2 regions of the Hydrogenophaga sp. L99 genome follow, and region 2 is predicted to be linked to the other one. Evidence: riboswitches for the same ligand, from Rfam matches in the RefSeq annotation. Region 2 holds a riboswitch; the other holds the start of a gene.
What was found. A riboswitch is a leader RNA that binds a small molecule or an ion and turns the genes downstream of it on or off. The one in region 2 is predicted to bind S-adenosylhomocysteine.
Positions count from the first base shown of each region.

Region 1: it holds a riboswitch for S-adenosylhomocysteine, as region 2 does, so the genes downstream of both, metH (methionine synthase) here and ahcY (adenosylhomocysteinase) in region 2, are expected to answer to the same signal.

Region 1 is NZ_CM178972.1:3,542,197-3,553,344, reverse strand. It holds gene AC4QBL_RS17040 (SWIB/MDM2 domain-containing protein) at 102-359, shown strand; gene AC4QBL_RS17035 (sigma-54-dependent Fis family transcriptional regulator) at 520-2,115, opposite strand; S-adenosyl-L-homocysteine riboswitch at 2,400-2,509, shown strand; gene metH (methionine synthase) at 2,589-5,285, shown strand; partial or broken gene AC4QBL_RS17025 (zinc-ribbon domain-containing protein) at 5,386-5,529, shown strand; gene AC4QBL_RS17020 (hypothetical protein) at 5,881-6,204, shown strand; gene AC4QBL_RS17015 (D-hexose-6-phosphate mutarotase) at 6,201-7,103, opposite strand; gene AC4QBL_RS17010 (hypothetical protein) at 7,452-7,934, shown strand; gene AC4QBL_RS17005 (ISL3 family transposase) at 7,915-9,237, opposite strand; gene AC4QBL_RS17000 (hypothetical protein) at 9,405-9,722, opposite strand; gene AC4QBL_RS16995 (hypothetical protein) at 9,782-10,567, opposite strand; gene AC4QBL_RS16990 (YifB family Mg chelatase-like AAA ATPase) at 10,713-11,148, opposite strand, start outside.
Region 2 is NZ_CM178972.1:3,061,654-3,072,801, reverse strand. It holds gene AC4QBL_RS14610 (ABC transporter substrate-binding protein) at 1-402, opposite strand, end outside; gene AC4QBL_RS14605 (excinuclease ABC subunit UvrA) at 532-6,786, shown strand; gene AC4QBL_RS14600 (hypothetical protein) at 6,833-7,171, shown strand; gene AC4QBL_RS14595 (hypothetical protein) at 7,196-7,582, opposite strand; gene AC4QBL_RS14590 (YeeE/YedE family protein) at 7,729-8,826, shown strand; gene AC4QBL_RS14585 (HAD-IIB family hydrolase) at 8,869-9,678, opposite strand; S-adenosyl-L-homocysteine riboswitch at 9,733-9,820, shown strand; gene ahcY (adenosylhomocysteinase) at 9,895-11,148, shown strand, end outside.

The DNA.
Region 1 (11,148 bases), 480 kb from region 2:
ACAGGCGCCAAGATCCCCGACCCCGCTTGGTCCTAGGCGGGTGGTTGCAGAGGGATCTGGCGCACGCCCTAGAATGGGCCGCTTTAACCCACGAGTTTCACATGACCACTGCCAAGAAGCCAACCGCATTCAGCCGAGCCCTCACCCCCAGCGCCGAGCTGGCCGCTGTGATCGGTGCAACGCCGCAACCCCGCACCGAAGTGGTGAAGCTCATGTGGGAATACATCAAGGCCAACAACCTGCAGAACCCGGCAAACAAGCGGAACATCTTGGCGGACGCCAAACTCAAGGCGGTGTTCGGCAAAGACGAAGTCACCATGTTTGAAATGACCGGGCTGGTGGGCAAGCACCTGAGCTAACCCACTACGGCGCCCGGCTCTCGGGCCGGGCGCTGTGCGGTGAGCCATAGGCGGCTCATGCGCACGGGTCTGCCACAGCAGCGCCCACCCAGCTCGACGGGCCGCGCCTCGCCGGTCCGGTCGCCAGCCTCCTGACGATTCCGTCGGCGCTTGAATCGCCTCACCTCAATCCCGCCTTCCTCAACCGGTAGCCAAACTGCCGCAGCGTGAGCCCCAGGCTTTGCGCGGCTTGGCTCTGGTTGCCGTGGTGGCGCAGCAGGGCGTCTTGCAGGGTTTGGGTGCTGTGTGAACGGGCACTTTGGTAGTCGCGCACGTGGCTTGCCGGCAGGGGTAAGCTGGGCGGCGGCTCGGCTGCGGCCGGCGGTGCCCAGGCTTCGGGCATGAAGCGTTCCAGCGCGGCGGCGCTGATGCCGGGGTGATCGGCCAGCAGCACCAGCCGCTCAATCAGGTTGCCCAGCTCGCGGATGTTGCCGGGCCAGTTGTGCGCTTCCAGCCGGGCCAGCGCGTCGGGCGCCAGGTACACGTTGCGCTGGTGCGCCTGGTTGGCGCGGCTCACAAAGTGCAGCGCCAGGGCGCGCACGTCTTCGCGGCGTTCGCGCAGGCTGGGCAGGCGTATGGGGATGACGTTGAGCCGGTAATACAGGTCTTGCCGGAAGCGCCAGGCCTGCACCTCGCGGGCCAGGTCGCGGTTGGTGGCGGCCACCAGCCGCACGTCGATGTGCAGTTCGCGTTGGCCGCCCAGTCGCACCAGCGTGCCTTCTTGCAGGGTGCGCAGCAGCTTGCTCTGCATGGGCAGCGGCAGTTCGCCAATTTCGTCCAGAAAAATGGTGCCGCCGTTGGCCTGCTCAAACCAGCCGGGGCGCGCGCTGTGGGCGCCCGTGAAGGCGCCGCGCTCGTGGCCAAAGAGTTCGCTTTCAAACAGCGTCTCGGGAATGGCCGAACAGTTGACCTTGATGAACGGCTGCGCATGCCGGCCACTGGCCAGGTGTACGGCGCGGGCAAACAGCTCTTTGCCCGTGCCCGACTCGCCCAGCAGCAGCACCGTGGCTTGAGATTGCGACACCCTTTCCAGCTCGCCCAGCGCTTGCAGCAGCGCGGGCGAACGGCCAATGAGGCCGTAGCGCGCGGTGTGGGTGTCCAGCGCGCGGCTGAGCACTTCGTTGCGGGCTTCGAGCTGGCGGGTTTGCTCGGCCACCAGCTGTTCCAGCTGCAGCAGCTGCCCAGCCAGCGTGGCCAGCAGGCGCAGCACGGCCAGGTCGTCGTTCAGGTGGCGCTGGCGGCTGCGGATGCGGTGGCAGCCCAGCACGCCCACGGTGGCACCGTTGATTTCAATGGGCAGCGCAAGGTAGGCCACGGTCTGCGGCGGCAGCTCGGTGCGCGCCACGGTGCGAAACAAAAACAGGGGTTCGGCGTCCACGTCTTGCACGATGGCGGGCAGCCCGCTGGCCAGAACCCGCCCGGTGATGCCCTCGCCCCACTGAAACACGCCGCGCGCCGCCTCGTCGGTGGTGAGGCCGTAAGCATGGCGCACCGAAGCCGTGCGCGGCTGGCCCGGCAACACCTCGTCAGCCAGCACCATGCGCCCGCGGTTCAGGCCCAGCAGCTCGCTCATGAGGTGCAGCATTTCGCGCAGCACAAACGCCGGCGCCAGGCTACGGCCCACGAGCTTCATCACCTCGCGCATGAGCAGCAGCTCTTGAGCGGGCCAGTCGGTGGCGGGGTCGCTGGCGTCGGAAAGTGGGCGTTGCGGTGGCATGGCTGTGTGGCGGTTGCGGGTACTGCTAGCAAACATCGCACCAGAGACGTGATGAACCACATGAAAGCAGGCTTTAAAACCCTGCCATCCAACGAAAGAAGGCTTTTACACGCGTGAGGCGGGCCCTGCTGAGCTGGTGGGGCTGCTGGCCGGGCGATCTTGAGAGGCTTGAGCGGCTACCTCACCCAAACGAGGTCAAGGCAGGTCTACCTAGCTGCTGAAGCACTCCATGAGCGCACAAGCCCCGCAGCAGAGTGCCACTGGGCCATGCTTTAAAATCAATCCCTCTCAAGGAGCGCTGCAGCGACCCACCGACCCGGTGGGCGTCAGGCTTGAGACACCGGGCGTCTACCGCCCCGCCGGTCCGTCCGGCCCCCAACGGCGCTCACCAGTTTCAGCCTGCAACCCTGGTGAGCCCCATGTCCGTTGATTCCACCTCGTCTTCTTCTTCGTCCGCCGTGGCCGTGCCGCCCATGCTGCTGTCTGGCCTGGAGCCGCTGCGCATTGGCACCGACAGCCTGTTTGTGAACGTGGGCGAGCGCACCAACGTCACCGGCTCCAAGGCGTTTGCTCGCATGATCCTGAACGGCGAATACGAGCAGGCGCTGGCCGTGGCGCGTCAGCAGGTGGAAAACGGTGCGCAGATCATCGACATCAACATGGACGAGGCCATGCTGGACAGCAAGGCCGCGATGGTGAAGTTCCTGAACCTGATCGCCGGCGAGCCCGACATTGCGCGTGTGCCGGTGATGGTGGACAGCTCGAAGTGGGACGTGATTGAAGCCGGCCTGCGCTGCGTGCAGGGCAAGGGCGTCGTCAACTCGATCAGCATGAAAGAGGGCGTGGACGAGTTCAAGCGCCAGGCCGGGCTGGTGAAGCGCTACGGCGCCGCTGCGGTGGTGATGGCCTTTGACGAAAAGGGCCAGGCTGACACCTACGAGCGCAAGGTGGAAATTTGCGAGCGCGCTTACCGCGTGCTGGTGGATGAAGTGGGTTTCCCGCCGGAAGACATCATCTTCGACCCCAACATCTTCGCCATCGCCACCGGCATTGAAGAGCACAACAACTACGCGGTCGATTTCATCAACGCCACGCGCTGGATCAAGCAGCACCTGCCGGGCGCCAAGGTGAGCGGCGGTGTGTCCAACGTGTCGTTCAGCTTTCGGGGCAACGACCCGGTGCGCGAGGCGATCCACACCGTCTTTCTGTACCACGCCATCAAAGCCGGCATGGACATGGGCATCGTCAACGCGGGCATGGTGGGCGTGTACGACGAGCTGGAGCCCGAGTTGCGGGAGCGCGTGGAAGACGTGGTGTTGAACCGCCGGCCTGATGCGGGCGAGCGCCTGGTGGAAGTGGCCGAAAACGCCAAGGGCGCGGCCAAGGACGACAGCAAGAAAAACGAGTGGCGCGGCCTGCCCATCCGCGAGCGGCTCACACACGCGCTGGTGCGCGGCATGAACGAGCACATCACCGAAGACACGGAAGAAATGTGGCGCCTGATTGAGGCCGCCGGCGGGCGCCCGCTGAACGTGATCGAGGGCCCGCTCATGGACGGCATGAACGTGGTGGGCGATCTGTTTGGCCAGGGCAAGATGTTTCTGCCGCAGGTGGTGAAAAGCGCGCGCGTGATGAAGCAGGCCGTGGCCCACTTGCTGCCCTACATCGAAGCCGAAAAGCTGGCGCTGCAGGCGGCCGGTGGCGACGTGAAAGCCAAGGGCAAGATTGTGATTGCCACCGTGAAGGGCGACGTGCACGACATCGGCAAAAACATCGTCACCGTGGTTTTGCAGTGCAACAACTTCGAGGTGGTGAACATGGGCGTGATGGTGCCCTGCCACGAGATCCTCGCCATGGCGAAGAAAGAGGGCGCAGACATCGTGGGCCTGTCGGGCCTGATCACGCCCAGCCTGGAAGAAATGCAGTACGTAGCCAGCGAGATGGAGAAAGACGCGCACTTTCGCGACGCGCAGATTCCACTGCTCATTGGTGGCGCCACCTGCAGCCGTGTGCACACCGCCGTGAAGATCGCGCCGCACTACAGCGGCCCGGTGGTGTATGTGCCCGACGCTTCGCGCAGCGTGAGCGTGGCGCAGGGTTTGCTGAGCGATCAGGCGGCCAAATACATCGCCGAACTCAACGCCGACTACGACAAGGTGCGCACCCAGCACGCCAACAAAAAGCAGGTGACGCTGTGGCCGCTGGCGCAGGCGCGCGCCAACAAAACGCCCATCAAGTGGGCGGGCTTCACACCCACCCAACCCAAGTTCATTGGCAAGCGCCAGTTCAAGAATTTCGACCTGGCCGAGATCGCCAAATTCATCGACTGGGCGCCGTTCTTTCAGACCTGGGACCTGGCCGGCCCGTACCCCGCCATCCTGGACGACGCCGTGGTGGGCGAGCAGGCCCGCAAGGTGTTTGCTGATGGGCAGGCCATGCTGAAGAAGATCATTGAAGGCCGCTGGCTCAGCGCCAATGGCGTGATCGGTCTGTACCCGGCCAACACGGTGAACGACGACGACATTGAGCTGTACACCGATGAGACCCGCAGCCAGGTGGCGCTGACCTGGCACGGCCTGCGCCAGCAAACCGAAAAGCAGATGGTGGAAGGCGTGATGCGCCCCAGCCGCTGCCTGGCCGATTTTGTGGCGCCCAAGGGCGCGGCCAACGACTACGTGGGCCTGTTCGCCGTGACCGCCGGGCTGGGCAGCGAAAAGAAAGAAAAGCAGTTTCTCGACGCGCACGACGACTACAGCGCCATTCTGTTCAAGTCGCTCGCAGACCGCCTGGCCGAAGCCTTTGCCGAGTGTTTGCACCACCGCGTGCGCACCGACCTGTGGGGTTACGCCGCGGGTGAGGCGCTGAGCAACGAAGAGCTCATCAAAGAAAAGTACCAGGGCATCCGCCCCGCACCGGGCTACCCGGCCTGCCCCGACCATTCGGTCAAGCGCGCCATGTTTGCGCTGTTGCAGTGCGACGACATTGGCATGGGTCTGACCGAAAGCCTGGCCATGACGCCGGCCGCCAGCGTGAGCGGTTTCTACCTGAGCCACCCCGACAGCACCTATTTCAACGTGGGCAAACTCGGCGAAGACCAGATGCAAGACCTGGCCGCGCGCAGCGGCGTGGCTGTGACCGATCTCAAGCGCTGGCTGGGCACCAACCTCTGAAGCCGCTCGTCCAGCCGGGTTGGCCGCCGACCTGACGGTGGGGGGTGGTGCAGGAAGCGCGTGCTACAAGGCCAGCACAGTGTTGGACTTGGGGTGATTCATGGCGGTGTGCGCGGCTTGCGGTGCCGAAAACAGGGACAAAGCCAAATTTTGCAAGGGGTGCGCCCAGGCGCTCGTGCCGCTCGCTGCGGCTGTGCCTGCGCCTGCGCCTGCGCCTGCGCCTGCGCCGGCGTCTAGAGGGCTGGCCTGCCCTGCGTGCCATGCGCTCAACCGGCGCTCCGCCACGGTGTGCAAGTCCTGCGAGGCCTCGCTGAGCCCGAGCCTGCCTGGTACAGCGGCCAGCACCGGTGTGGTGTTGGCTCGCCGCCGCTGGGGCTGGATCATCGGCCCGGCTTTGCTGGTTGCAATTGGTGCTGCCTGGTGGGTACAGGCACAGCACCCTGCTGCGCCCTATGTGCCGGTTGGGGCGCCTGTGGTGGCCCAGCCAGAGCCGACCGCAGGGCCACGGGTGCAGGTCACCATCACCGCCGCCCTAACGGTGCCAGCCGTTGCAGAAGCCCTGCTCCCGAGCGAAGTCCCGCCCCGCCCGGTACCCATGAAAAAAGAACCCAAATCCGCCAAAGCTTCCAACCCGCGCGGTACTGCGCAGGCCGAACGACAGAGCCCGCCCGCTACCCCACAGCCGGAACCTGCCGCAACCCAGGCTGATGGATTGCCGCGACCATCGGCCCCAGGCGAATCGGACCGTTTGCCCGCAGTTACCGCATCGGTGGACCAGCAGTGTGCCGATCGCAGCAACTTCATCGCCCGGGACATCTGCCGCATTCGAGCCTGCAACGACGCCGCCCGGGCGGCCGACCCGGTCTGTGTCCGGTTCCGCCAGATGGAAGAGGCGAACCGCCAGAGGCAGCAGAACTAGACCGATACCTCGACCGCCATACCGTGCTCGCCACCTGGCGGCACTGTCACCACCTCGTCCGCCGCGTTGGCGGTTTCCACGCAGACGAAGCGCAGGTACGCGTCGTCCTTCAGGTCGGTCATGCCTGCAGCGATGGAGATCCAGGGGTTCCACATCACCGCCGTGCGGCTGCCCTGTGCGCTCAGGCGGGTGCGGCGCTGCAAAGCGTCATCAACGATCGTCAGTGCGGCGGGTACACCGGTGTAAATGCGGTCCACTTCGGCGGCGATGTGCACGGCACCCGTTTGCCGCTTCACCGCGCCGCCCGCGCCGGTGGCATTGTCGATGTAGCTGCAGCCCTCCAGCCCAGTCACTGCGGTGCGCGCTATGTCGCCTACCGCAAAGTAACTGTGCAGCGCCTGCGTGATCTGAAACGGCGCATCGCCCGTGTTGCGCGTGGTCAGCGCCAGCCGCAGCGTGGTGCCCACGGTGATTTGCAGCGTCAGCTCAAACGCGTGCGGCCACAGGGCGCGGGTGTCGGGCGTGTCCCGCAGGCCCAGCGTTACCTGCGTTTCGCCCGCTGGAGTGGCGTCCGTGTTCAGCACCGACCACAGCCGGGTACGCGCAAAACCATGGTTCGGCCGCCCCAGGCCCTGCGGGTCGGGGCCAAACCACGGCCAGCACACCGGCACACCCCCGCGTATGGCCTTGCCCGCCTCGTAGCTCGCCCGCTCGCTGAGGAACAGCACATCGGCCTCCGCGCCCACCGGTCGGTACGACAGCACCTGAGCGCCGTACAACGACACCACCGCCTCGGCGTGCGCGTTGCGCACCTGCAAAAAGGGCAGGCCACCAGGACCGCTGATGAAGGTCAGGTGATTGGCCAAGGCGTGTGTGGCGTTGAGATCTTCGAGCGTCATAAGAGCGTGCAGTGGGTTGGATAAGCCGGAGGTCGTTCATTTTCCGTGAGCACTTGGCCGTTGACCTGATGAGCCACGCGATTTGCCTCCATGGCAAGTCGATTTTCAGTAGCCGAACCCATTCTCTTGTCCCGCATGGCTTAGCGTCTGCGTGCCAAGGGTTGGTCATAGAAAGCCTGCCCACGGATGGAGGCCGGGACGACAAAAGGACGCGCGTGGGCGCTGCAGGGTCCAGATAGTGAATACGCGTTGATTAAAATCGGGGTATTGCGAACAGGCGTGTTGCTGTGCCATTTCGCATTCCATATAAAGATTCACGGAGTGAAAATGATTCGAAGCCTGGTACGCATGACGTCTTCCCTTTCGGTTTGCCTGGCTGGTTCCATGGCCCTTTTGGCTTTGCCTGTAATGGCTCAAAGAGGCCCGGTACCCGAACTGAAATACATGAGTCCAAAGTGCGCTTCGATGCTGGAAGCTCAGCGCACGGCTCCGAGTGTGATGCGCAATCAGCCTTCCTTTGCCGAGATGCGGCGGAACTACAACGATCAGTGTGCTGAGGACCAGTCGCAAGCGCAGCGGCGCTGGTACGCCGAAAAGCGCGAGACCGAGCAACTGAATGCCGAACAAGACTACGCGATGAAAAAACAGCAGTTGCTCAGCGCCAACGAGGTCAAACGCAAGTCGGATCAATGCATGGAGATGCGCAGTGCACTGGAATCCCGCAAGAAACGCACGAACCTGACCGAAGGCGAAAAGCGCGACCTGGGGTTGTTTGAAACGGCTCAATGCCGATCTGCATGGAACTTGACCTTCAACACCTATGCGTGCTGAGGCCTGCGAAGCGCGGCGCTGCGTACTCGAACGGGTTGGCTGGAAGGTGCTTGAGCTTGGACAGGCGCAGGTGCGCAATGGCGATGAAGTTCCTGCTCGTTCTGAATCCGCGTGCGGCCCGCTTGGCGTTTTGCATCAGCCCATTCATGGCCTCCACAAACGCGTTGCTGCGTCCTTGCTGCATGCCCGTGATGACACCTTCGAAGTGCGTCTTGAGCGTACGCGCCAGCCGCTTGAAGGGCTCCAGGCGCGAGCGCATGGCCCAACCGATCCACTTGGTCAGACCCGTGCGGGCGACCTCTTCACCGTGACCCTGCGCCGCTGCCTCATACACCTCGCGCAGCGCCCCCTTCATGCGCCAGGCCCGTGCGCTTTGCAAGTTCGTGCGCTGCAGGGTGTACATCGCCTGTATGTGCCGCTGATTCCAGCTCGCATGGTGCGTGCGCATCGCCCAGCTCAGGCTGCGCCTGCTGGCGCGGTCCAGCTCGCCCAGCGCTTGCGCCACGGCGGTGGGCCGGCTTTTGAATTCGGCCGCGCGCACCTCATCCATGGCCTTGCCCGCCAGGGCCGCCACATGAAAGCGGTCATAACAGATGGCCGCCTGCGGCAGTTGCTGCTGTGCCCCTTTCAGGTAGGCCGCACTCATGTCCATGCTCACATGGCTGATCGCCTGGGCGCTCCCGCCATGTTCGGACAGGTCTTGGGTGAAGGCATTGACCGTCTGGTGATCGCGTCCCTCGGTGACAAAGAGCAGGCGCTTTTGCTGCAGATCGTGCACGGCCGTGACGTATTCGTGGCCCTTGCGCAGACTGGTCTCGTCAATGCCGATGTGGCGCACGCCGCTCATGTCGTCCTTCTGACGCGCAAGCTTGACGTAGTGCTCAATGCGCCGCCACAAGGCTTTGGCGTCGGCACGCAGGTGACGGGCCGCGTGGGCCACGGGCAGTTCTTTGCACAGGCTCAGCGCCAGCGCTTCAAACAGCAGCGTGAAGCCGCTGCCCTCGCGCGCCCAGGGCACCGGCACCTGGCTGGTCTTGCCGCAGGCGGTACAAGCTACGCGGGGTATGGCCGCGTGCAGCCAGGCTTCGAACTGGAAAAAATCCAGATGGCGCCAAGATCGCTCAATGCTCTCGTGGATGCCTTGATCGGGTGCGCCGCAGTGCGGGCAGGTCAGACGCCGCTCGGTGCAGACCACTTCAAAGTCAATGCGTTTCTTGGCGGTGCTCAACTCGGCGCGCTCGACACGCCAGGGGGCTTGCAGCCCAAGGGCTGCGGTGAACAGGGCTTCGGTGCTCAGGCTCATGGTCGGTTACGAAGGTGTCAGGGTGGCGGCAATCAGGCCAGAGTATCCAGCAACCTCACGCACTCAGCACGCATAGGTGTTGAAGGTCAAGTTCCATGCAAATCGGCATTGAGCCTTTGAAACCCGGTACCAAGAGCGCTGCAATTAAGCGCCCTGAAGGGACGTGTTCAATCCAGGCGACTGAACACGGTGGTGCTTTGATCCTGCTCGCGCAGGCTGAACGTTTCCTTCGTGACCGAAAGGACCGAATTGGCCTCGTGGTCTAAATGGTCGCCGGCCTTGAAAGTCCAGACGATGCGGTGGCCTTGGTAATGCCAGACACCGTATTGCAGCACCTCACCACTGTCGCGCCTGATTTCCCACTCACCGTTTTCGTACAGATGAATAGGAATGGTGGAGCGCGACGACTGCCATTTCCCGGCGAATGCTTTCTGGCTGAAGGCTTCGTCGCCCGAGCAGGCCGTCAGCGTGCCCGCTATGAACATGCACGCAAGTCCCAACCTGAGGCGGTTGGGGCGTATTCGCTGCGCACCAGGGTGTCTGCTCACGGTTTGTTCAGCGCCTTTCGCACCGCTTCCTCTTCTGAGCGCCGCAGCGCCGCCGATACCTCGTCGGCCCGGCGTTTGGTTTCCTGTTCGAAACGGAGCTGCTCCATCTCGGCCATCTGCTGCTTGCGTTGCGCCTCGCGCGCTTCAGCTTCCTTTCGCTGGTTCTCGCGAGACAACAGATCAGCCTCTTCGCGGCTGGCAGGGCGCACGCCATGTGTCTGGTAATACTCTTGCAGCACTGCTTTGTCTTCGGCCGAACGCTGGAGCGCACTGGGTGGATTCGTCACGGCCGCGCGCATGAACATCATTTGCAGCACCATGCCCATCACCGCCAACAGGCCAATGAATACCAGCGATTTGGTGAGCGACGACTTGAGGTTGGACAGCAACCACACCAACGTCGAAAGGCGCTCTTCCTTCGAAGCTTCGGTGCGGTGGGCATGGCGCGCCGTGGCTGCTTTCACGGGCGGCAGGTGGTTCATGAATCCACTCGGAGTTCCCAGCTGCTCCGGCTGCGCAGCGGCACTGGCGGCCAGGCTTTCTTGCCTTGCCTCGTCGTGTGCCAGCTTGGCGTCGTAAGCAAAGCGAGATGATGGGCTCGACAAGGTGTTGAGTGCGAGCTTCAGCGTCTGCATGTGCAGATCGAGGTCGGCTGCACTGAGTTTCGAGCGCTCGGCAATCAGTTTGTCCACTAGGCGGCCATGTGCTTGCTGGATGTCCTCAGTGGACGCGTGCCGGCTCACTTGCAGCCATTCGTAAAGAGACTTTTTGGCGGGCTTCACGGCGCTTTCTCGTTGAATGCGGGGCTTTAGATGTTACAGATTGTGCACGAGCGGACTGATTTCGCCTGGCACGGATCGGCCCCAGTCTGTCCTGCTAAAGCTGTGATTGCGCATGTTCATCGGTGGATCTGACGGTCCACTGTGTTCACCCCAGCCGCAGCGCCCGCCGGTACTGCACCGCTTCCGCCACGTGCCCTACGCCCACCGCATCGGCCCCGGCCAGGTCGGCAATGGTGCGGGCTACGCGCAGCGCGCGGTGGGTGCTGCGGGCGCTCCAGCCCAGGCGGGCGGCGGCGGTGTTGAGGAACTTGAGGGCGGCGGGCTCGGGGTGCACGTGTTCGTCCAGCGCCTGCCCGGCCAGCGCCTGGTTGGGCTGGCCCTGGCGGGCTTGGGCGCGCTCGCGGGCGGCTTGCACGCGCTCGCGCACCGCGTCGCTCGGTTCGCCGGCCACGCCGTGCAGCAGGTCGTCGGCGGGCAGGGCGGGCACTTCCACGTGCAGGTCGATGCGGTCGAGCAGCGGGCCGCTGAGCTTGCTCTGGTAGCGGTTGATCTGGTCGGGCGTGCAGCGGCAGGCTTTGGTG
Region 2 (11,148 bases):
CAACACCATGGCGCCGGTGCTGGGGCCCACCAGCGGCACCTTGAGCTCGGCCAGCAGGGGCAGCAGCGCTTGCGAGTGGGGTGTGCCCCGGTTCAGAAACAGCGCCAGCACGCCGCGCTGGGTGACCAGCTCGCGGGCCACCTCGACCGTCACCTTCGGGTCGAACTTGTCATCCACCGAAATCAGCTCCACCTGTTGGCCGTTGATGCCGCCCCGCGCATTCACCGCATCCAGGTAGAGCTTGGCGCCGTCGGTGTTTTCTTTCACGCCCGCAGCCACCGAGCCGGTAAAGCCCGAAGGCTGGCCAATGCGCAGCTGGGCCCATGCGGGGGTGCTCAGGGTGAGGCAAAGGGCCAGGCCCGCGGCCAGCGATGCGACCCCCGAGGGGTTTGTTCTTGTCATGTTTACGTCTCCAACGATAGAACCAGTTTAGGAAGGACTCCTTGTCGTGAAATTGTGGATATGACGTACAGGGCCGCTGGGTTGGCTGCGGCTCCGTAGAATGTTTGGCTCCCCCACTGGAGCCTCTGCATGTCCGACGCTTTCCCGCCCGCCGATCCCTCAGTCGCTGCCACCCCGTCTTCATCCGTTGCGCCTGGCGACGCCGATGGCAACCGCTCTGCCGAAGGCGGCACCGGGCTGATCCGCATCCGCGGCGCCCGCCAGCACAACCTGAAGAACATCGACCTCGACATCCGCACCGGCGAGCTCACGGTGGTCACCGGGCCCAGCGGCTCGGGCAAGTCCAGTCTGGTGTTTGACACGCTGTTTGCCGAAGGCCAGCGCCGCTACGTGGAAACCTTCAGCGCCTACGCGCGCCAGTTTCTCGACCGCATGGACAAGCCGGCCGTGGACCGGGTGGACGGCGTGCCGCCCGCGATCGCCATCGACCAGACCAACCCGGTGCGCAGCTCGCGTTCCACTGTTGGCACGATGACCGAGCTGAACGACCACCTGAAGCTCTTGTTCGCGCGCGGCGCCGATCTTTTTGACCGCGACACCGCGTTGCCAGTGCGGCACGATTCGCCGGAGTCGATCTATGCCGAGCTGCAGAAGCGCTGTGTGGGATTCACCGCCGGGCCGCCCCAAGGTGAATCAGCCCTCTCGGGGGGCAGCGAACCACGCGCAGCGGGGAGCGTGGGGGCAAATGGTTCCGATCCAAGGTTGGTGGTCACGTTTCCAGTCGAATTGCCTGCCAGCACCACGCCCGAAGAAATCGAACAATGGCTTTCCGCCAGCGGCTACACCCGCGTGCAGGCCGAGCGCACCGTGCAGCGTGCGGCACCCGCACCCGATGCGAAGACCGCCAAAACCACCAAGTCCAAAGCGGCCAAGGGCGCCGCCGCCAGCGAAATGGTGAAGGTGCTCGACGTGGTGGCCGACCGCTTCCGCATCGGCACAGCCGAGCCCGCGCGCGTGATGGAAGCCATCGAAGCAGGACTCAAGCGGGGCAGCGGCAAGCTGATGGTCTATGTGTTGCCGGAAGAGGGCGCTGAACACATTTGGAAGTTTTCAACCGGCCTGCATTGCCCCGAAAGCGACATCCGCTACACCGACCCCGCGCCGTCGATGTTTTCGTTCAACTCGGCCGTGGGCGCCTGTGAGGCCTGCCGGGGCTTTGGCCGCGTCATCGGGGTGGACTACGGCCTGGTGATTCCCAACGACAAACTCACGCTGCGTGGCGGCGCCATCAAGGTGTTTCAAACACCGGCCTGGAAAGAGGCGCAAGACGACCTGATGCGGCACGCCGAAGCGGCGGGCATTCCGCGCGACACGCCCTGGAACAAGCTCACGCCCGAGCAGCAGCATTGGGTGAAAACGGGCTCGCCGAACTGGAACGGCAAATGGAACCAGCACTGGTTTGGCGTGGACCGTTTCTTTGAATACCTGGAAAGCAAGGCCTACAAGATGCACATCCGCGTGCTCTTGTCCAAATACCGCAGCTACACCGAATGCCCCAGCTGCGGCGGCGCACGCTTGAAGACGGACAGCCTGTTGTGGCGCATCGGCACCAAAGCCCAGGCCGACGCGGTGCTGCCGCCCGAAAAACGCTATTTGCCCAAGGGCGTGAAATGGTCGCGCGCGCAGCTCGAAACCTTGCCCGGCCTGTGCCTGCACGACCTGATGCTGCTGCCGCTGGACAAGCTGCGGGTGTTTTTTGCGGCACTGGACAAGACGCTGGTTCCGGCGGGCTCGGACCTGGCCGGTGCCGGCCAGGCGCAGGCGGTGCGCCTGCTGTTTGAAGAAATCAACACCCGCATCCGCTACCTGTGCGAGGTCGGTATTGGCTACCTCACGTTGGACCGCCAGAGCCGCACGCTGAGCGGGGGCGAGGTGCAGCGCATCAACCTCACCACGGCGCTCGGCACCTCGCTGGTGAACACGCTGTTTGTGCTGGATGAGCCGAGCATTGGCCTGCACCCGCGCGACATGGCGCGCATCAACGAGGCCATGCTGCGCCTGCGCGACGCTGGCAACACGCTGGTGGTGGTGGAGCACGACCCGGCCGTGATGCTGGCCGCCGACCGCCTGATCGACATGGGCCCCGGCCCGGGCGAACGCGGCGGCCAGATCGTGTTTGACGGCACGCCCGAAGCCATTCGCAGCGCCGACACGCTCACCGGCGCCTACCTGGGCGCGCGCAAAACCGTAGGCATGGGCTTCAAGCGCATGGTGACCGACAGCACGCACCGGCTCATTTTGGAAGGCGCGCGCGAGCACAACCTGCAAAACGTGTCGGTTGAATTCCCGTTGCAGCGCCTGGTGGTGGTGACCGGTGTGTCGGGCTCGGGCAAGTCCAGCCTGATCCAGGACGTGTTGGCCCCCGCGCTGCTGCGGCACTTCGGCAAGTCCACCGATGCACCCGGCGCACACGACCGCCTGCTGGGCGCCGACCACCTGAGTGAGGTGGTGTTTGTGGACCAGTCGCCCATTGGCAAGACCGCACGCTCCAACCCGGTGAGCTATGTGGGCGCCTGGGACGCCATCCGCGCGCTGTTTGCCGACGCCCCGCTGTCGCGCCAGCGCAGCTACACCGCCAGCAAGTTCAGCTTCAACAGCGGCGACGGGCGCTGCCCCACCTGCGGCGGCTCGGGCTTTGAGCACGTGGAAATGCAGTTTTTGAGCGACGTGTACTTGCGCTGCCCGGACTGCGACGGCAAGCGCTACCGGCCCGAGGTGCTGGAGGTGCGCATCGAGCGAACCTGGCCCGCCCACACCCCCGTTCGCCCTGAGCCTGTCGAAGGGCTCGCAAGGGCTTCGACAGGCTCAGCCCGAGCGGGAGATACCGGCTCGGCCCGAACCGTGCATTTGAACGTGGCCGATGTGCTCGACCTCACCGTGAGCGAAGCGGCGGCGCTGTTTGCCGGCGACCGCGAAGTCATTCGTGCGCTGCAGCCCATCGTGGACGTGGGCCTGGAATACGTGAAGCTCGGCCAGCCGGTGCCCACGCTCTCGGGCGGTGAAGCCCAGCGCCTGAAGCTTGCGGGCTTTCTGGCCGAAGCCGCCAAAACGGCCAGCGCCAGCCGCCAGCCGTTGTCGCGCAAGGGCACGCTGTTTCTGTTTGACGAACCCACCACGGGCTTGCACTTTGACGACATCGCCAAGCTCATGCGCAGCCTGCGCAAGCTGCTGGACGCTGGGCATTCGCTGATCGTGATCGAGCACAACCTGGACGTGATCCGCGCCGCCGACTGGCTGGTTGACCTGGGCCCCGAAGGCGGCGTGGCGGGTGGCCTGATCGTGACCGAAGGCACACCGGAAGAAGTGCGGCTGCACCCCACCAGCCACACGGCCAAGGCGCTGCGCGACTACGCGGCATCCATGGGCGAGGTGCATGCGGTGCACGAAGGTCGGTTGACCGATTACCTGCAGCAGCCCCAGCGCCAGCACGCGGCGGCGGAGCGCCAGGCGGGCCACAGCAACGCCATTCGCATCGTCAACGCCAAAGAGCACAACCTCAAAAACCTGAGCGTGGACATTCCGCGCGGCCAGTTCAACGTCATTTCGGGCGTGAGCGGTTCCGGCAAGTCCACGCTGGCCTTCGACATTTTGTTCAACGAGGGCCAGCGGCGTTACCTTGAATCGCTCAACGCCTACGCGCGCAGCATCGTGCAGCCGGCCGGCCGGCCCGAGGTGGACGCGGTGTATGGCATTCCGCCCACGGTGGCCATTGAGCAGCGGCTTTCGCGCGGCGGGCGCAAGAGCACGGTGGGCACCACCACCGAGGTTTGGCACTTTCTGCGCCTGCTGTATGTGAAGCTGGGCACCCAGCATTGCGTGCACGACGGCGCAGCCGTGATGCCGCAAAGCCCCGACAGCATCGCCGCCGCCATTCTTCAGCGCTACAAGGGCCAGCACATTGGCCTGCTGGCGCCGCTGGTGATCAACCGCAAAGGCGTTTACACCGAGCTGGCCGACTGGGCTCGCCCGCGCGGCCACACCCACCTGCGGGTGGACGGCGAGTTTCTGCCCACCACCGGTTTCCCGCGCATCGACCGCTTCAAGGAGCACACCATTGAACTGCCGGTGGCCGACGGCGTGGTGAACCCCGCCGACGAAGCCTGGCTGCGCACGCAGCTGACCAAGGCGCTGGAAATTGGCAAAGGGCAGGTGCATGTGTTGCACCCGCTCGATGGCCTGGCCCAGGCGCTGGCCGACGGCACCACCACCGTGGGGCTGGGCCGGCTGGAGGTGTTTTCGACCACCCGCGCCTGCCCGGTGTGCGCCACCAGCTACCCTGAACTGGACCCGCGCCTGTTTTCCTACAACAGCAAACACGGCTGGTGCCCCGACTGCGTGGGCACCGGTCTGGCGCTCTCGCGCGAGCAGCGCAAAGCGCTGGACGATTCGGTGCGCGACGACAAAGAGCGCGGCCGCGAGCAGAGCTTTGCCGAGCCCGAGGTGGAAGACCTGGTGGACCAGCCTTGTCCCAGCTGCGAGGGCACGCGGTTGAACGCACAGGCCCGCGCCGTGCGGTTCGGCGCCAATGCGAAGACCGGTCAGGCCGGTCTGGGCATCACCGATGTGGCGCGCCTGTCGGTGAACGAAGTCCGCGCGTGGGTGCAGGGCTTGCTGAAAGTGGACGTGTTGACGAGCCGTGAAGCCGACATCGCGCGCGATCTGCTGCCCGAGATTGAAAGCCGCCTGGCTTTCCTGGAAGAAGTGGGCCTGAACTACCTCACGCTCGACCGCGGCGCACCCACGCTCAGCGGTGGCGAGGCCCAGCGCATCCGCCTGGCGGCGCAGCTGGGCAGCAATTTGCAAGGCGTGTGTTACGTGCTCGACGAGCCCACCATTGGCCTGCACGCGCGCGACAACGCGATTTTGCTCAACGCGCTGCACAAGCTCGGCGACATGGGCAACACCCTGGTGGTGGTGGAGCACGACGAAGACACCATCCGCCGCGCCGACCACATCATCGACATTGGCCCCAGCGCCGGCAAACGCGGTGGGCGGGTGGTGGCGCAGGGGTCGGTGGCCGACCTGTCGGCGAACGAAGAGTCCGTCACCGGGCGCTACCTGCTGCACGCCATGAAGCACCCGCTGCAACCAAGGCGGCTTGTGTCTACTGCGGCTGGCGAGGTGGCGACAGCTGAAAAGGGGTCAGATCCAGATTCAGGACAGTCCCCTCAACGGAGCGCGAAACGCAATTCGAAATCGGGCTCTGACCCCATTTCAGCGACTTCAACGCCCACACCTCTTGCGTCCACCCCCCTCGACAACCACTGGCTCGAAGTGCGTGGCGCCAAGCTGCACAACTTGCAAAACCTCACGGTCGCCGTGCCCCTGCAGCGCCTGGTGGTCGTCACCGGCGTCAGCGGCTCCGGCAAGTCCACCTTTGCCCGCGACGTGCTGCTCACCAACGCGGCAGCAGCCGTGTCGCAGCGCAGCACCTTCGCTGGCCGCCAGCAGTGGGACGCCGGCGAGCGCCCCACCTGGACCGGCTGCGACAAGCTCATTGGCTCCGAGGTGGTGGACCGCGTGCTGGAAGTCGACCAAACCCCCATCGGCAAAACCCCGCGCAGCTGCCCCGCGACCTACATCGGTTTCTGGGACACGGTGCGCAAGCTGTTTGCCGACACGCTGGAAGCCAAGGCGCGCGGCTACGGCCCGGGCCGCTTCAGCTTCAACACCGGCGAAGGCCGCTGCCCCGGCTGCGAAGGGCAGGGCATGCGCACCATCGAAATGAGCTTCTTGCCCGACGTGAAAGTGCCCTGCGAGGTCTGCCACGGTGCGCGCTTCAACCCCGAGACCCTGGCTGTGACCTGGAAGGGCAAGAGCATTGGCGACGTGCTGCAGATGGATGTGGACGAAGCGGTCGAATTTTTCGCCGCCATGCCCAACATCAGCCACCCGCTGCAGCTGCTGAAAGACGTGGGCCTGGGCTACCTTACGCTGGGCCAGCCCAGTCCCACGCTCAGCGGCGGCGAGGCGCAGCGCATCAAGCTCGTGACCGAGCTCAGCAAGGTGCGCGACGACATCGGACGGCGCGGCCAGAAGGCGCCGCACACGCTCTACGTGCTGGACGAGCCCACGGTGGGCCTGCACATGGCCGACGTGGAAAAACTCATTCGTGTGCTGCACCGCCTAGTGGACGGCGGCCACAGCGTGATCGTGATCGAACACGATCTGGACGTGATGGCCGAAGCCGACTGGATCATCGACCTGGGCCCCGAGGGCGGTGGTGGCGGTGGCCGTGTGGTGGCCGAAGCCCCTCCCGACGAGGTGGTGCGGCTGGACACGCACACCGGCCGGGTGCTGGGGCCAGTGCTGGCGCGGGTGTGAAACATCCGTTCGGGCTGAGCCTGTCGAAGCCCAATCGAGAGCGCCATTGAGCCCGTACCAAGTCATTCACATCCACCCCGACGCGCCGCACCAGCCAGCGCTGGGCGCGCCCTGCAACGGTTGCGGGGTGTGTTGTCTGGCTGAGCCTTGCCCGCTGGGTCAGGTGATCTCGCGCAAGCGAACGGGCGCTTGCGACGCGCTGCGTTGGGCAGACGCCGATTGCCTTTACCGTTGTGGCGCTATCAACGATGCCGAGGGCGTGCTGGGGCCGCGCTGGCGCTGGGCGGCACCGCTGCTGCGCCGGCTGGCGCGGCGCTGGATCGCGGCCGGTGTGGGTTGCGACGCTTCGCTGACCGCGCAGCGCCCTGACCAAGGGGCGCGCTGAAGCCGGATGGCCCGGCGGTGGTGCTCAGCGCAACGCCAGCCACGCCACGGCCAGCACCAGCGCCGCTGCGCCCCACAGCAGCATGCGGGTGCGCAGGCGCAGCACTTCCACGGCGCTGACCAGGCGCGCATTTTGTTCGGCCAGTTCGGCCAGTGTCTGGGTGAGCTGTTCTTGCGTCTCGGCTTGCCGGTCCAGCTGCACCTGGGCCGCAATCAACCGGTTTTTGAGTTCACCCAGGCTCGGCTGGGCCTCGCCCATCCAGTCGGCGGTGGCGGTTGTGGACACGGCGGGCGCGGGTTCGGTGCGCTGGCGGTCCATCAGCTTGCGTGCGGCGTTGAGCACCTTGGGCGCGTGCTCAATCACGTCGCCCCAGGGTATGACTTTGAGAGCCAGCAGCCAGGGAATGGCCATTGAAGGGTCCTTTCGGGTTTCAGAAAACGCTGTTGTATGAGCTTAACCCGTTGAAAACGTTGCACAGAGTTTGCTAAAGATCAACCCGGCGGATGGGCCTCGGCGTAACATCCAAAAATACGCATATACAAATAATTGGAGTCGCAATGGACTGGACAGGCTGGATTGAGAGCCGGGGCGAACCCAAGGTGCTGGCGCTTTGCGGCGTGCTGGTGGGGCTGGGCTTCGGCTTTTTTGCCCAGCGCTCGCGGTTTTGCCTGCGTGCGGCGGTCATTGAGTTTTGGCACGGCAAGTTTGGTGACAAGCTGGCGGTGTGGTTGCTGGCCTTTGCCACGGCGGTGGTGGGCGTGCAGCTGCTGGTGGTGTCGGGCGGGCTGGACGTGAGCACGGCGCGCCAGCTGTCGGCCCAGGGCAGCTTGTCGGGCGCTTTGCTGGGCGGGCTGATTTTTGGTGTGGGCATGGTCATGACGCGGGGTTGCGCCAGCCGCTTGCTGGTGCTGTCGGCCAACGGCAACCTGCGTGCCCTGCTGTCGGGGCTGATCTTTGCGGTGGTGGCCCAGGCTTCGCTGGGTGGGGTGCTGGCGCCGCTGCGCGAGGCCATGGCCAGCTGGTGGGTGGTGGACGGTGGCCCGGCGCGCAGCGTGTTGGCGCTGGTGGGTGCAGGCCCTTGGGATGGGCTGGTGTTTGCTGCGGTGTGGTTGATCACGGCGCTGTTTTTTGCGCACCACAGCGGCTGGGGCTTCTGGAAATGGGCGGGCGGCATCGGCACCGGGCTGATGGTGGCGCTGGCCTGGGCCGGCACCTACCAGGTGATGGCGAACTCGTTTGAGCCGGTGCAGATTCAGGGCCTCACCTTCAGCGGCCCTTCAGCCGAATGGCTGATGCGGGTGCTGAGCGAGCCCGGCGAGCCATGGACCTTTGGTCTGGGGCTCATGCCCGGGGTGTTTCTGGGCTCGCTGGTGGGTGCGCTGGTGGGCGGCGACTGGAAGCTGGAAGGCTTTGGCGGCGGCTACACCATGCCGCGGTACATCATCGGCGCGGTGCTGATGGGCTTTGGGTCGATGCTGGCCGGCGGCTGCGCCGTGGGCGCCGGTATGACGGGAGGCGCCATTTTTGCCGTGACGGCGTGGCTGACCTTGCTGGGCATGTGGGTGGGTGGCGGCCTGGCCGACCGGGTATTTGACCGCCCGCACCACAAGGTCGAGGCGCCCAGCGGTGCGGCGGTGGCGCAGCAGGCGCCTTGACGCCGGTGTGTTTGGCGCCCGCTGGCCGGTTCTCAGTGCTGTTCAGCCCGCGCGCGAGGCCAGCACGGCGTTCACCACCTCCGTAAAGCCGGCGCCGCGCTCGCCCGCCGTCACATAGCGGGGCTGGTGTGGCAGCTGGTGCCAGAAACGTGCCACATTGGCCACGCCCACGCTGTGGGGAAAACGGCCAAACATGCGGGCGTCGTTGGTGGAATCGCCCACGTACACCCACTGGTCCAGTTCCGCGTCGAGGTCGCGCCCGAGCTGTTGGCGCACGACCCAGCGGGCGCCTTCCAGTTTGTCATGTCCGCCTATCCAGCCGTTGATGTGGATGGAACTCACCGTGGCGTTGAGGCCCTGGTTTTGCATCAGCTGGACCACCCGCTGAATATCTGCTGCGGGTAGGTGGTGGTGTTCGCTGTGGTCAATGGCGATGTCGGTTTCTCGGCCCGCGCTGTCTTGTGCCAGGCGGGCGTGGGGCAGCTCGCTCAGAATGTGTGCGGCCACGGTTTGCAGCCGCTGGAAGTTGGCGCGGCGCGTGGTGGCGTCTTGCAAGTAACCGCGCTGCAGTTGCCCGGTGGGGCCCCTCCACAGCGCCACTGCGCCGTTTTCCGCCACGATGGCGTTCACCGGCCAGGCCAGGGCAAACGCTTCGCTCCACCCCGAGGGGCGCCCGGTGATGGCAAACACCGGCAGCCCTGCGGCCCGCAGCCGGTGCAGGGCGTCCAGCGCGTCAGGCGTGATGGCCCCTTCGGTGGTCAACGTGTCGTCAATGTCGGTCAGCACGCCGGCAATGCGCGCGCGGGCTGCTTGGGGCCAGCTGGAAAGGGGGGAATGGGCAAACTGGGGCATGAAAGCGCGCCAGTTTCGCACACACGCAAAAAGCCGGACTGCGCTAGAATTGCGGGATCCGAGGAGCGTTGCAGCGCACCCCTGGCCACCGGCCAGCGCGGGGCGTGAGGCTCGGAAATAAATGCAACGACGCTCATCCACCTCTGGTGCGATGGGCTTTTTTTTGCCCGCGTTTCGCGCCCAAGGTGGTTCATTCAACCTGTATTGGAGCGAACCATGAACGCACGCATTCCTTCCGCCCTCAACGCTGACTGCGTCATTGCCGACATTGGCCTGGCCGACTGGGGCCGCAAAGAAATCAAAATTGCCGAAACCGAAATGCCCGGCCTGATGGCCATCCGCGAAGAGTTCGCGGCCAAGCAGCCCCTGAAGGGCGCACGCATCACCGGTTCGCTGCACATGACCATTCAAACGGCCGTGCTGATCGAGACCCTGCAGGCGCTGGGTGCGCAAGTGCGCTGGGCTTCCTGCAACATCTTCTCGACGCAAGACCACGCCGCCGCGGCCATCGCCGCCGCCGGTACGCCGGTGTTCGCCATCAAGGGCGAAACCCTGGCCGACTACTGGGACTACACCCACCGCATCTTTGACTTTGGCGCCGCCGGCACCGAAGGCGAAGGCCCCAACATGATCCTGGACGACGGCGGCGACGCGACCTTGCTCATGCACCTGGGCAAGCGCGCTGAAAAAGACGCATCGTTGCTGGAGAACCCCACCAGCGAAGAAGAAACCTGCCTGTACGCCGCCATCAAGGCGAAGCTGGCCGAAGACGCCACCTGGTACAGCCGCAAGAGCGTCCAGATCATTGGCGTGACCGAAGAAACCACCACCGGCGTGCTGCGCCTGAACGAGATGTCGGCCAAGGGCTCGCTCATGTTCCGCGCCATCAACGTGAACGACTCGGTGACCAAGAGCAAGTTCGACAACCTGTACGGTTGCCGCGAGTCGCTGGTCGATTCGATCAAGCGCGCCACCGACGTGATGATCGCCGGCAAGGTGGCCGTGGTGGCCGGCTACGGCGACGTGGGCAAAGGCTCGGCCCAGGCCCTGCGCGCCTTGAGCGCTCAGGTGTGGGTGACCGAGATCGACCCCATCAACGCCCTGCAGGCCGCGATGGAAGGCTACAAAGTGGTGACCATGGAATACGCCGCCGACAAGTGCGACATTTTCGTGTCCGCCACCGGCAACAAGAACGTGATCCGCTACGAGCACATGGCGGCCATGAAAGACCAGGCCATCGTTTGCAACATCGGTCACTTTGACAACGAGATCGACGTGGCTTCGCTGGAGAAGCTGACCTGGGACGAGATCAAGCCCCAGGTGGACCACGTGGTGTTCCCGGACGGCAAAAAAATCATTCTGCTGGCCAAAGGCCGCCTGGTGAACCTGGGCTGCGCCACCGGCCATCCCAGCTTCGTCATGTCATCCAGCTTTGCCAACCAGACCATTGCGCAGATCGAGCTGTTTTGC